DNA from 2 places in the Bacillus sp. BC05(2025) genome. Region 2 is predicted to be linked to the other one. Evidence: riboswitches for the same ligand, from Rfam matches in the RefSeq annotation. Region 2 holds a riboswitch; the other holds the start of a gene.
The links. A riboswitch is a leader RNA that binds a small molecule or an ion and turns the genes downstream of it on or off. The one in region 2 is predicted to bind S-adenosylmethionine.
Positions count from the first base shown of each region.

Region 1: linked by a shared signal. The riboswitch ahead of metK (methionine adenosyltransferase) and the one ahead of ACZ76X_RS21885 (bifunctional O-acetylhomoserine aminocarboxypropyltransferase/cysteine synthase) in region 2 are both predicted to bind S-adenosylmethionine.

Region 1 covers NZ_JBWYRA010000010.1:64,919-72,361, reverse strand. The annotation lists gene pckA (phosphoenolpyruvate carboxykinase (ATP)) at 1-1,384, opposite strand, end outside; SAM riboswitch class I at 1,613-1,734, shown strand; gene metK (methionine adenosyltransferase) at 1,903-3,102, shown strand; gene ACZ76X_RS23720 (GNAT family N-acetyltransferase) at 3,144-3,668, opposite strand; gene ACZ76X_RS23715 (hypothetical protein) at 3,692-3,868, opposite strand; gene ACZ76X_RS23710 (hypothetical protein) at 3,875-4,054, opposite strand; gene ACZ76X_RS23705 (MogA/MoaB family molybdenum cofactor biosynthesis protein) at 4,293-4,802, shown strand; gene ACZ76X_RS23700 (molybdenum cofactor guanylyltransferase) at 4,799-5,401, shown strand; gene ACZ76X_RS23695 (glycosyltransferase family 4 protein) at 5,684-6,826, opposite strand; gene ACZ76X_RS23690 (phosphatase PAP2 family protein) at 6,839-7,372, opposite strand.
Region 2 covers NZ_JBWYRA010000008.1:105,936-113,378, forward strand. The annotation lists gene ACZ76X_RS21865 (LacI family DNA-binding transcriptional regulator) at 1-689, opposite strand, end outside; gene ACZ76X_RS21870 (YczE/YyaS/YitT family protein) at 788-1,414, shown strand; gene ACZ76X_RS21875 (homoserine dehydrogenase) at 1,445-2,740, opposite strand; gene metA (homoserine O-acetyltransferase MetA) at 2,882-3,787, opposite strand; gene ACZ76X_RS21885 (bifunctional O-acetylhomoserine aminocarboxypropyltransferase/cysteine synthase) at 3,771-5,069, opposite strand; SAM riboswitch class I at 5,163-5,266, opposite strand; gene ACZ76X_RS21890 (YjjG family noncanonical pyrimidine nucleotidase) at 5,540-6,235, opposite strand; gene ACZ76X_RS21895 (transcriptional regulator YeiL) at 6,342-7,013, shown strand; gene ACZ76X_RS21900 (FMN-dependent NADH-azoreductase) at 7,076-7,443, opposite strand, start outside.

The DNA.
Region 1 (7,443 bases), on a different contig from region 2:
CTGTTTCAGTTTTTGCAAGTTCGCCGCTTAATGCTGCTTGAATCATTGCACGAGTGTAACCTAAGTTCATACGTTTACCAACGCCGTATTCGCCACCAGTCCAGCCAGTGTTTACTAAGAATACTTTCGCATCGTGCTTCTCGATTTTTTCACCAAGCATTTCAGCATAGCGAGATGCATCAAGTGGTAAGAATGGTGAACCGAAGCAAGTTGAGAATGTTGCTTGCGGAGATGTAACGCCGCGCTCTGTTCCTGCTAGTTTACTAGTGTAACCACTTAAGAAATGGTACATAGCTTGTTCTTTTGATAACTTACTGATTGGAGGCAATACGCCAGATGCATCAGCAGTTAAGAAAATGATTGTATTTGGGTGTCCAGCAACACTTGGCAGCACGATATTGTCGATCGCATGCATAGGGTATGCAGCACGAGTATTTTCTGTTAAAGTAGTATCGTTGTAGTCTGCGATACGCGTTTGGTTATTAATGATAACGTTTTCTAAAACAGATCCAAATTTGATTGCATCGAAAATTTGGGGTTCTTTCTCGTGAGAAAGGTTTACACATTTTGCGTAGCAACCGCCTTCAATATTGAATACACCGTTATCAGACCAACCATGCTCATCATCACCGATTAATTTACGGTTTGGATCAGCAGATAATGTTGTTTTACCTGTTCCAGATAAACCGAAGAATAGTGCTACGTCGCCTTCTTCACCTACGTTTGCAGAGCAATGCATAGAAAGAATATCTTGTTCAGGTAATAAGAAGTTCATAATAGAGAAGATTGATTTTTTCATTTCTCCAGCGTATTCTGTACCACCAATTAGTACGATACGTTTTTCGAATGAAACCATAATGAATGCTTCAGAGTTTGTACCGTCAACAGCTGGATCAGCTTTGAAATTCGGTGCAGAAACAATTGTGAACTCTGATTCATGAGTTGTTAATTCTTCTTCAGTTGGACGAATGAATAATTGATGTACAAATAAATTGTGCCATGCATATTCATTAATAACTTGAATTGGTAGGCGGTAATTGCGGTCAGCGCCTGCAAATCCTTTGAAGACGAATAACTCTTCTTTTTCTTTTAAGTATTCTAAAACTTTTGTATATAATTTATTAAAATGTTCTTCAGAAATCGGTTGATTCACTGCTCCCCAAGCAATTTTGTCAGCAACCGATGCTTCTTTCACAATAAATTTATCTTTAGGAGAACGTCCTGTATATTTTCCAGTTGAAGCAGAAACGGCACCAGTCGAAGTTAATTTCCCTTCATTTCGCATTAATACTTTTTCCACTAATTGCGGAACACTTAGTTGAATCTGTGCATTGCTTCCGTTCAATAATTCGTGTAAACCAATTTGGACATTCACAGTACTCATATTTATATACCATCCTTTTCATTTAATGAAATATTTCTCGTAATCCCCAACAAGAGTATAACACAATTATATAAATAATGTATACTATTTATTTCTTTTTGTTTGTGTGAATACATTATTTCCTTATTAATATTTCATTTTAGGCGTATTGAGAAAAACTTTCAGGAAAATGTGAATATTAATTGACAAATGAATATCATTTCTTTAGTATAGGTTGGGACGGATACTCTCTTATCCCGAGCTGGCGGAGGGACAGGCCCGATGAAGCCCAGCAACCTCACTTGTATTGGTAAACACAAGTGAATAGGTGCTAAAACCTGTGCGAGGCTACAGGTCTCGAACGATAAGAGCGAAGGGCAAAAAGCAGTATGCAAGTAGCAAATTAAACCTTTCCTCTATTAAAGTAGGAAAGGTTTTTCTGTATGCTTGTGTGGGAGAATAAATGTATGTCGCAATCTGTGGCAAATTAAGGATGAGTTCCGTACAATATATACAATTACTGTAGGGAGGTTTACCACATGACAAAAAAACGTCATCTGTTCACATCTGAGTCTGTAACTGAAGGACATCCAGATAAAATTTGTGACCAAATTTCTGATTCAATTTTAGATGCGATCTTATCAAAGGACGCAAATGCACGTGTAGCTTGTGAAACAACTGTAACAACTGGTTTAGTATTGGTAGCGGGGGAAATTACGACTTCTACTTACGTAGATATTCCAAAGATCGTTCGTGAAACAATTCAAGGCATTGGTTACACACGCGCAAAATACGGATTCGATGCAGAAACTTGTGCAGTTTTAACATCTATCGATGAGCAATCTGCTGACATCGCTATGGGTGTTGACCAAGCGCTAGAAGCACGCGAAGGTCAAATGACTGACGCTGAGATTGAGGCAATTGGTGCAGGAGACCAAGGTTTAATGTTTGGTTTCGCATGTAATGAAACACAAGAGTTAATGCCACTTCCAATCTCGCTTGCTCACAAATTAGCTCGCCGTTTAACTGAAGTACGTAAAAATGATACATTATCATACCTACGTCCAGATGGAAAAACGCAAGTTACAGTTGAGTATGATGAAAATGGTAAACCAGTACGTGTTGATACTATCGTAATTTCTACACAACATCACCCAGATGTTACATGGGAAGAAATCGATCGCGACTTAAAAGAGCACGTAATTAAAGCTGTAGTACCAGCAGAATTAATCGATGGAGAAACGAAATTCTTCATTAACCCAACTGGCCGCTTCGTAATTGGTGGACCACAAGGTGATGCTGGTTTAACAGGACGTAAAATCATCGTTGATACTTACGGTGGATACGCTCGCCACGGTGGCGGTGCATTCTCTGGTAAAGATGCAACGAAAGTTGACCGTTCTGCAGCATATGCAGCTCGTTATGTTGCGAAAAACATCGTAGCAGCTGGTCTTGCTGAGAAAGCAGAAGTACAACTTGCATACGCAATCGGTGTAGCGCAACCAGTATCAATTTCAGTTGATACATTCGGCACTGGTAAAGTATCTGAAGACGTACTAGTAGAACTAGTTCGTAACAACTTCGATCTTCGCCCAGCTGGTATTATTAAAATGCTAGACTTACGTCGCCCAATTTACAAACAAACAGCAGCTTACGGCCACTTCGGACGTACTGATGTAGATCTAACATGGGAACGTACAGACAAAGCTGCTGCTTTAAAAGAGCAAGCTGGTCTATAATATATGAAAAAAAGCTTTGCGCGGTGAGCGCAAAGCTTTTTTTATTTATAATTACGTTGGAATAAAGCGAAGAGTTCAATGTCATGCCAAGTGCCGTTGCGGAATATAGCTTCTTTACAAGTTCCTTCATGTTGAAAACCGAGTGATTTATATAATTTAATTGCTCTATCGTTAAAAGAAAATACTCGCAAAGAAAGGCGATGTAAATTTAATTCTAAAAATGCATAATTCAATAATAAAGTGAAAGCTTCCTTCCCATAACCTTGCCCCCAGTAATCCTTTTTACCAATATCAATAATGCATTCAGCGTTTCGATTATACGAATCAATGTGAATTAAAGAAGTAATACCAATTGGAAGGTTCGTCGTTTTTTCTTCAATGATATAGCTCTTAGAGTTTGAAGAATGAATAAATTGCTGGCAAATTTTTTCTGTATCTTGTAAGGAGTATTTATCAAGGTTAAGGGTAGTTGAACTCATAACGTCTATATCATTATGCCATTTATAATACGTTAGAATATCATCTTCGGAAAACTTTCGTAACTGGATACGGTTTGATTCAAACAATATAAGCCCACCTTTTGTATTCACTAGTTTTTGTTCATTATTTCAATACACGAGCTACAATAAATGTGTCCTTCTAGTTCAATATACTTTCTTATATTAGTCATACCGCTCGCTGGAAATGGCATATGAATCCACGTTTTTTCATATGTTTGTATTTCTTTCCCGCAGGATTTACAAAGGATTGGTTTCTTCTTGAACATATGTAATCATCCTTTCATTTGACGTGCTTTACCTGCACAAAAGGCACTGCTTAGTAAAAATAGTGTTGCGAATATAATACTTACGAATGTAGCGTATGGAATTGCGTCTTTTAGAGAAAAGCCGACAGTAATGGAAGCGACGAATAAGAGGATGAATGTTGTTGTGAGTTTTTTATAAAGTTCCATAGTAAGTGAACCTCCAAATTATTTTGTAATTTAAAATGAAATCTACTATGTGGAAAATATAAGAGGATTTAAAGAGTAGCTAATGATGTGTAGTCTAGGAGTATAAGAAAGTATATTTTCCTTTTTGTAGTTGTATATACTTATATTGTATCATGTTGTATTAACGGCTTCATACATAATTGTGTAAAGATAGGTATGATAAAATGAAGAAAAGACTTTAGGAAAGGGAAGATATAAAATGAGCGTAACCGAACATAAAAAACAAGCACCGAAAGAAGTGCGTTGCAAAATTGTAACGATTTCTGATACACGTACAGAAGAGACGGACAAGAGTGGACAACTATTACATGAATTATTAAAAGAAGCAGGGCATACAGTGACCTCTTATGAAATTGTAAAAGATGATAAAGAAAGTATTCAGCAAGCGGTGTTAGCTGGTTATCATCAGGAAGATGTTGATGTCGTGTTAACAAATGGCGGTACTGGTATTACGAAGCGTGATGTGACGATTGAAGCAGTATCAGCGTTATTACATAAAGAAATTGTCGGATTTGGTGAGTTGTTCCGCATGATTAGTTATTTAGAAGATATCGGAAGCAGCGCAATGTTAAGTAGAGCGATTGGCGGTACAATTGGGCGCAAAGTTGTCTTTTCCATGCCAGGGTCTAGCGGAGCGGTTCGCCTTGCGATGAATAAATTAATTTTACCGGAATTAGGTCATATTACATTTGAGCTGCATCGCCAATGAGTAAATACGCTGGAATTGTATTAGCAGGCGGTATGTCGAGTCGATTCGGTGAGCCGAAAGCGTTAGCGAGCTGGCAAGGTAGTACTTTTATTGAGCATATTGTGAAAGTGATGACAAATGCGCTCCAAGAAGTTGTGGTCATTAGTCATTCTGATCTAAAAGAGCGAGTAGAGCAACTCGTACAAGTTCCTGTTATAGAAGATATTCCGCATTATAAAGGAAATGGCCCACTTGCTGGAATTGTATCAGGAATGGAATATATAGAAGCAGATTGGTACGCTATTATGCCTTGCGATGCGCCAAATGTTTCACAAGAATGGTTTACCATTTTGCTAGAGCAAACGAGCAATGAATATGATGCGGTTGTACCTATTGTTAATGGAAGAAAACAACCGTTACTTGCAGCATACCATAACCGTGTGAAAGAAAGAATTTATACTTTGCTTCAGGAAGAAAAAAGAAGTATGGGCCAGCTTTTATCACAATGTAATATGAAATATATTGCTGGTGAAGATGTACAAGCGAATGCGGATTGGTTTATAAATGTGAATACGAAAGAAGAATATATGCAGGCTCAAAAAGACCTTTCAAATGAATGAAAGGTTTTTTGGTATACAGAAATTGGGGAACAATTACTGTATAAAGGTATGTGAGTAAGTTGATTTTAAGGGGAATTTCTTAAAATCACTATACAGTTAAAATACTGTATAACCATATATTAATTTTTATGGGTTTTTATTACAAGTCTATTTAGTTATGTTTATTTCTGATATAATGAATATAGAGATAAAACAATGTTTAACCTTATGTATCATTTATGAAACTAAAATGTATAACTGTGTAATAAACTCCCTTCGTCTAGTTGAAGGGAGTTCTTCTGTTTAAGCGAGTAATTCTGATGCGGTGTGCTGAAGGACTTCTTCATATTGGTCAAGTAACCCACGGAAAATCTTATCCCAGCTTTTTGTTTTAGCATAAGACGAAGCCGCTATGCCCATTTGTATAAGTTGCTCTTCATTTCGCAATAAAGAATGGATGGATGATAGAAAGGAATCCGCATGTTTGGGCGGGCAAAGAATTCCTGTTTTTCCATCTGTAATAATATTTTTAACCCCACCACTATTTGCACCGATGACAGGTGTACCGCATGCAAGTGATTCGAGTACGACATTTCCGAACGTTTCAGTAGCAGATGGAAATACCATAATGTTAGAACAAGCATATACTTCAGCTAAATCTTTACCTTGTAAATATCCAGTAAAAGTGACATTTGCTTTCGGAATAGCTTCACGTAAATTTGTTGCTAGAGGACCGTCTCCTGCGATGAGCCAATGAATGTCATTTCGAGTATGCGCTGTTTTGACGATAAGGTGTTGTAACGTATCAATATCTTTTTCAGGGGCAATCCGTCCAACATAGGAAAGGACATACTTCGCTGTAATATTATATCTTTTTCGGAATAGGTCTGTATTGTAAGATGGATGAAAGAGTGTGCAATCTACACCACGTCCCCAAATAGAGAGAGCTTGAAAGCCTTTATTTTTTAATTGATGTAATGTTTCGGGAGAGGGGACAAAATTTTTTTGCATATGACTATGAAACCACTTTAAATAGTTCCAAAGCATATGAGAGAGAAATTCGATTTTGTAATAACGTAAATAAGCATCGAAATCAGTATGATAAGAACCGACAACTGGGATGTTTAACTTTTTTGCATAATACAATCCACAAAGTCCCATGTTGAAAGGTGTAGCAATGTGAATAATGTCAGGTTTAAAGGAAAGAAGTTCTCGTTTAATGCGCGGAGTAGGAAAAGAAAAGCGACATTCTGGATATAATATTGTTAACGGGATACTTCTCATCTTGTTCACATTCGCCACGAAATTATCTTCAGCTGTATGCTGAGGGGCGAAAACAGAATAGGCGATCTTTTCTTTCTGAAAGTAACGTGTTAATCGTTCTAATGTTTTCGCAACCCCGTTGACTTGTGGTGTAAAAGTATCGGTAAAAATGGCGACTCTCATCATATCACTCCTTTATGTGAAAAGTGGGATGAATTGATAAAAAGAGATGATGCCAGAGCAAGTGCCGAGGCACATACCGACAAATACATCAGATGGATAGTGAAGCCCTAAATAAATGCGAGAAATACCGACGCATAATGCTAACGGTAATAAAAAAACAAATAAACTTGGATTATAGCAAATAAATGGAATAAGGACAGAGAAAACGGCTGTTGTATGACCAGACGGGAAAGAGTGGTCTTTTAATGGATGGACTGGATATTTCGCATCCTGAATTGTTAAATAAGGACGTTTTCGCGGATACCATCTTTTTAATATTTGTACAGGAATATGGCTAATTGCTAAAGAAATAGCAGATGCGATTGCAGCTTGATGCAAAGTCCCTTTTGCGAACATTAAAAAGAAAAGTGTAAGTGTGATTGAGAAAGTAGCACCACCTATATGAGTAATATTGCTGAAAAAGATATTTAATGTTTTTTGATCAAAGTATCGGTTAATTCCCTTGAAAATGTAACATTCTATTTTATACAGTCCACTGGCCTTCATGAAAATTCTCCTCCCTCGCTTACATATATATGGAGATATTAGCTTTTATTTTAATAAGATTTTATTGAGGG
Region 2 (7,443 bases):
GTCCATTCCCTAATCACATTACGCCCATCTTCCACTGTAAAACAGCCTTTAAACTTCCAAGCCTCTATCGGTGTTACAGCAATTTGTTGAAGGGAATCTTCATATGCTTGTTTTCTTCTCTGACTATTAATGCTATTACTTCTTCCAATGCAATACCCAATACTTGTATGACCCGCATCTATTAAGCTTTTCATTCCACGTGAAAACACTTTATAGTAATCAATATGCACACTCGAAATGAAATTCGAGTCGATTTCTTCGCACATAACAATAGGGCCGAATTTCGTATATTCTTCAAGCTTTTCCTCACTATTTGCCCGCGAACATATAATAACCCCATCAAGTTTTTTCATTTTTAACATATTCAAAATTTCTAATTCCTTTTCCTCACTATAATTCGTCTGACAAAGCATCATATTATAATTATTCTTTGCTGTTTCCTTTGATATTCCCTCGATAATAGCGCTATAATATTGATCATTTACGTGCGGTAATAAAACGCCAATTACATTCGTTTTTCCTTTCACCAAATGAATTGCATTCACATTTTGCGTATAATTTAATTCCTCTATAATTGCTAAAATTTCTTTTCGTTTCTGTTCATTCACATATGGATGATTATTTAGTACACGTGAAACAGTTGAAACAGATACCCCAGCAAGCTCAGCAATCTTCCTTATATTCGTCATCTCATTTTCCCCTTCCCTGCAAAAATTCTCCCTTGACCTGGTAAGCTTTCCACAATATATCCTTTCCTAGCAAATACTTTTTGAAAGGATATACAACTATGCTTCGACTCAAATTAGAATATATATTTTTCATTGGCGGTCTACTCATTCTCGCCATCGGCATTAATATGATGACGACAATTACTTCCTTTGGACTTAGCCCTTATGATTCCTTCTTTATTGCACTATATCAAAATTTCGGGATAAGTATCGGTTTTTGGATTTTCATGATTAACTTTGCTTTTACCCTTATCGTACTCTTTTGGAATAAAAAACAAATTACGATCGGTACAATTGTAACAATGGTTCTTATTTCTCTTTTTGTTGATTGGATCGGTTCCCTTACAACTATTATGGACGCTATCCGTTCTCTTCCAAAATATATAACACTTATTTGCGGAAATCTATTCGTTGGAGCTGGAATTGGTCTTTACGTCTCTACAAACCTTTGTGCAGCACCTCAAGAAGCTTTCGTTTTAACAGTTGCTGAGAAAAAGAAATGGACATTTAGAAGGACAGAAATTTCGTTAGCATTCTTATTTTTAACATTAAGCTTCTTATTAGATGGACCTATCTATTTTGGAACAATCATTTTATCCTTTACAACAGGCTGGATTATCCAAGCATTTATTCAAGTTGGTACGAAGATTTTAAATAGAAAAGAGCCTATTAAGCAAGCTGCTTAATAGGCCCTTTTTGTTTTATGATACGAGATGCTACTTCGCATCCCCTTCAATTCGATAATTTGCTTTCAAACAATCTATTTCTTCATACGATTGCAATGTATGTAGAATATAATCATAATCAGCAAGAGACGCACGATGCGTTACAATGACAATTTCAGCCTTTCCTTTCTCTTCAAGTGGCATTTGAATAATCTTTTCAAAGCTAACGCCACGCTCAGAGAATAACGAAGTAATTTTTGCAAATACACCAATTTCATCTTTCACATGAAGTCTTAAAAATTTCTTCACAACAATTTCGTCTGGCTCTTTTAATACTTTTTGATATTGCGGGACTACAGCACTATTTCCTGTTACCCCTAATCTAATATTTTGCATTACAGCTACTAAATCGGAAACAACAGCTGTTGCTGTCGGTAAACTTCCTGCACCTGGTCCATAAAACATCGTTTCTCCGACCGCTTCCCCATACACATATACAGCGTTATATTCGTTTTGTACGGCCGCAAGAGGATGTGTATTTGGAAGTAGTGTCGGTTCAACTGTAACCTCTAATTTTTCACCATCTCGCTTCGCAAGACCAATTAATTTAATCGTGTATCCTAAACTCTTACTGTATTCAATATCTTCTTCTGTAATAGAAGTAATTCCTTTTACCTTCACATCTCCAAGCTCTACATTTGTAGAGAAACCAAGGGTAGCCAAAATCGTCATTTTTCTTGCTGCATCTAAACCTTCTACATCTGATGTTGGATCTGCTTCTGCAAATCCAAGTTGCTGAGCTTCTTTTAACACGTCGTTATATGCTCTCCCTTCATCTGACATTTTCGTCAAAATAAAATTTGTCGTTCCATTTACAATTCCCATTACTTTCGTAATAAGATCTGAAGAAAGTCCCTCTACGATACTTCGTAGAATCGGAATCCCTCCGGCTACACTTGCTTCATAAAACAAATCTGCTTTATTATCTTTTGCTACCGCTAAGAGTTCCGCTCCATGTAACGCCATTAAATCTTTATTGGCAGTCACAACATGCTTCCCGCTTTGTAAAGCTTGTAAAATATATGATTTTGCGTCATCAATGCCACCCATCACTTCGATGACAACATCAATACTTGGATTATCTAAAATTTCATTTGCATTTTGCGTTAATAGAGTAGAAGGTACCTCTACTTCTCTCTCTTTTTCAATATTTTGTACTAGTACTTTCGTTACTTTTACAGGACAACCTACTTGGTGTATGAGTCGCTCTTGATGATCTGTAATGATACGAACTACACCGCTACCAACTGTCCCAAGACCTAATAAACCAACTTGAATTTCTTTCATAATACTGTCCACCCCTTAAAAATTGTGTTTAGATGAAATTATATGAGTAAAAAATCTGAAAAACAATGTTTTTAGAACATTCGGAAAAATATAAGTTAACCATTGCAAAGAAAACGTTGCCACGTGTTACACAATCTTTTTTTATAATACATAAGGGGTTTCTTGATACACGTAATAATTTAGCCAATTAGAGAATAATAGATTTCCATGGCTTCTCCACCTTACAAGCGGTTTTTCATTTGGATTATCATACTTAAAATAATTTTTCGGCACATCAATATTTAACCCTTTTTCACGATCTCGTTCATATTCTTGCTTTAACGTATCACAACTATATTCACTGTGACCGAGCGCAAACACTTGTCTTCCTTCTTGCCCAATAACAAGATGAACACCCGCTTCCTCAGAGTTTGCTAATAACGTTAACTCTTTCACTTCTCTAATGTCACTCTCTCGTACTTCCGTATGACGAGAATGCGGGGCAAAAAATAACTCATCAAACCCTTGTAACAGTTTCACATGTTGCTCACGCACTTCATGTTCAAATACACCAAACATTTTTTCCTTAAGAGGATACTTTGGAACGCCATAATGATGATACAAACCAGCCTGTGCTCCCCAGCAAATATGAAGCGTAGATGTTACGTTCTTTTTTGAATACTCCATAATACGTTTAAGCTCTTCCCAATAATCTACCTCTTCAAAGGAAAGGGTTTCAACTGGCGCTCCTGTAATAATCAGTCCATCAAATTTCTCATTCTCAATATCACGGAATGTCTTATAAAAACTCGTTAAATGTTCCTGTGCTACATTACGGGATAAATGTGATTCCATATGAAGTAAATGAACATCTAATTGTAACGGTGTATTGCCAATTAAACGAAGTAATTGCGCTTCTGTTTCTTGCTTTGTAGGCATTAAATTTAATATAGCAATTTTCAAAGCCCGTATATCTTGTGTCTCTGCTCGCTCCTTCGTCATTACAAAAATATTTTCCTCCTGCAACACTTTGCGAGCTGGTAAATCTTTATCAATTATGATTGGCATGTTGTTTGCCTCCGACTAACGCTGCTTCTAAATCGGCAATAATATCAGAAACATCTTCTATACCAACCGATAAACGAATTAAATCTGATGTAACACCAGCTAGACGTTGATCTTCAGCACTTAATTGTCTATGCGTTGTACTAGCGGGATGTATAACGCAAGTTCGCGCATCAGCTACATGCGTTACGAGAGTTGCTAGTTTTACATTTGCGATAAATTCTTTCGCTGCTTCTAATCCTCCCTTAATGCCGAATGTTAAAACCCCACTAGCACCTTTCTTCAAATACTTTTGTGCTAACGAATAATTTTCATTACTATCTAATCCCGGATAATTCACCCATTCAATACGATCGTGGTTAGCAAGCCACTTAGCAACTGCAAGAGCATTTTCACTATGACGCTCCATTCGTAAATGCAGTGTTTCTAAACCGATATTGCTAATATACGCATTAAATGGGCTCATACAGTTTCCGTAGTCTCTTAATAATTGAACACGTGCCTTCACAATATAAGCTGCTGCACCAAAATTTTGAACGTAACTTACGCCGTGATAACTTGGATCCGGTTCAACTAGTTCAGGATATTTCCCTTTTGTCCAATCGAAGTTCCCTCCGTCAATGACAATGCCACCTAACGAACTCGCATGACCATCAATATATTTCGTCGTAGAATGAACGATAATATTTGCTCCATGTTCAAATGCTTGGCATAAATAAGGAGTTGCTAATGTATTATCCACGATAAAAGGCACTTCCAACTCTTTCGCTGCATCTGAAAGTTCTTTGAAATTTAAAACGTTCATCGCTGGATTTCCTAGCGATTCTGCATAAACGAGTTTCGTCTTATCATTAGCAAGGGCCACAATTTCATCAGCAGTTAAATTCGGATTAAAGAATGTAACATCAATACCAAGCTTACGCAAACTCACTCCAAATAAATTAAACGTCCCGCCATAAACTGTGGAAGAACAAAGCAAGTGGTCTCCGCTACTACAAATATTTAAAACAGCAAGCATAATAGCAGCCTGCCCAGAAGCCGTTGCAACAGCTCCTACACCACCCTCTAAATCCGCTAGCTTTTGCTCAAATGCAGCTAAAGTAGGATTTCCAATACGCGTATATATATACCCTTCCGCCTCTAAGTTAAATAAGGCTGCTAAATCATCCGAAGTATCGTATTTATACGTTGTACTTTGATAAAGTGGTAAAACCCGCGGTTCACCATTCTTTGGCGTATAGCCACCTTGCACACAAATTGTTCCTTTTCCCCATGATTCTCCCATCTCTCATTCTCCTTTCTTTTTATACAAAATAAAAAACTGCTCCTTTCCTGAAAACAAGAAAGGAGCAGTTTGAAAACACGCTCTAAAGGCTCTTTCTTATCTTTCAGGATATTACCTGCAGGATTTGGCACAATTCCGTTATACGGCTGTTGCCAAGGTTTCATCGGGCCTGTCCCTCCACCTTTTCTTGATAAGACTATGCAATTACCGTTGATTTTATAGCAATAATTTCCTAATGTCAATCTGTTTTTCTGAATGTTCTAAATTAACTACAAAGAATTTGATGTACATAATAAAAGAAATATATTCTATATCCATTTGAAAAAGACCTTTTAAAACCTCCGCTTAATTTACTATTACCAATGCTTGGTGCAGCTGCTATCGGAAATGTATTTCCACTTCCAAAACATAACGAAACTACAAATTTAAAAAATAGGCAGTAGGGACAAAAGTTCCACTGCCCATTCTCATTACAAACGTTGCTTCAATAATGCATATAACTCTTCAAAATTTTGCACTTCATATGTTGGTACAATCTCACTATGATTTGATTTTTTCTCTGGATTAAACCAACAAGTATCAATTCCTGCTACATATCCACCTTTTATATCAGCGCTTAACGAATCCCCAATAATGAGCCCTTCTTCAGGAGAAAAATTGGGAATTCGCTCAAAAACATAATCAAAATACTCCTTCATTGGCTTTTGATAACCTGTATCTTCAGAAACAAAAATATCTTTAAACATTGAATGTAATCCTGCATTACGCAAACGTTTATCTTGCGTCTTAGAAACACCGTTTGTCACTATATATAAATCATACTCCCCTTGAATTTGATTTATAAATTCAAATGCACCTTGTATGAGTTGATTCCCTTCCTCTAAGTAGTTACGATAATTATTTTCGAATAATATCCCATCTACTTCTTCCCCGTATTCTTTAAACAAAATCGAAAATCGTGTATTTACGACTTCATCACGATTTATTTCACCTTCTTCAAAAGCAGTCCAAAGACCTTTATTAACTTTTTTATACCGCGCTTCAACTTCTCTACTTAGAGGAATCCCTTTCTCTTCAAACAGCATACGTAACGCCTCTTTCTCCGCCTTTTGAAAGTCTAACAATGTATCATCTACATCAAATAATAGTGTTTTGTATTTTTTCATAAACCCCTCACACTCTCTTTTCTACAAAAACAAATTTAAGTAAATCGTATCATTCTTTCTTGTAAAAATAATAGGAGATATCTCATACTAAGTATGAGGTGAAAATATGAAAGTCAGCAAAAATAGCGAAGAAATCTCTCATTACATACAAACTTACAATTTCCATACTCTCTTTTCTTTTGACATCTTACCGTATGCTGAACTACATTCCTTTCAGAAGAGAGAAAAGATATGTAATGAAGGGGTTCATGTTCCTTATCTTTATTACTTAATTTCCGGGAAAGCAAAAATATATATGAGTCACAAAAACGGAAAGATCTCCTTAATTAACTTTATTCAAGCACCTTCGTTCATTGGAGAATTAGGATTAATTGGCGTGGAATCCGTCACGAAAACGGTGGAAGTAATCGAAGATTGTATATGCTTAGCGCTTCCTCTTAAAGATTGTCAGCATCTTTTGTTACAAGATGCTATCTTTCTACAGAAACTATGCAAATTTATCGGTAAAAAAACAATTACCCGAACAGAAAGTTACGCTAAAAATAATAGTTACCCATTCGAAAACCGTTTAGCAGCGTTTATTCTATTAACAGAACAAAATAACAGTTATACAGAAAAACATACCGAGGTCTCGGAATATTTAAATGTCAGCTACCGCCATCTTTTATATGTATTAAACCAGTTTTGCCAACAACATTATTTAAAAAAAGACGGAAGAACCTATTACATACAAGATCGAATGCAATTGGAAAAACTAGCTGACGAACTGAAAATATAAAAAAGTAGCATTAACGCTAATCTGTTAATGCTACTTTGTTCGAGTGACGATTCTGTTTTCAATTAAAATTTGCTTGCTACTTTAGCTGCTTCTTCAAGACCCGCTGCAATGATTTCTTCTGCTTTATCTGGGAATTGATTATGTCCTTCAATAACTACTGTTTCCATGTTTGTTGCACCGAAGAAGCCCATCATGCTTGCTACATATTTAACAGCCATTTCTACTTCGGCTGCTGGGCCTTCAGAATATACGCCGCCGCGCGCGTTTAATAATGCAATCTTCTTATCTCCAATTAGACCAACTGGGCCTTCTGGCGTATATTTAAACGTTTTACCAGCTCGGTTTAAATAATCAATATATGTGTGCAATACTGCTGGAATCGTTAAGTTCCATAATGGGAAACCGAAAACGACTTTATCAGCTTCTAAAA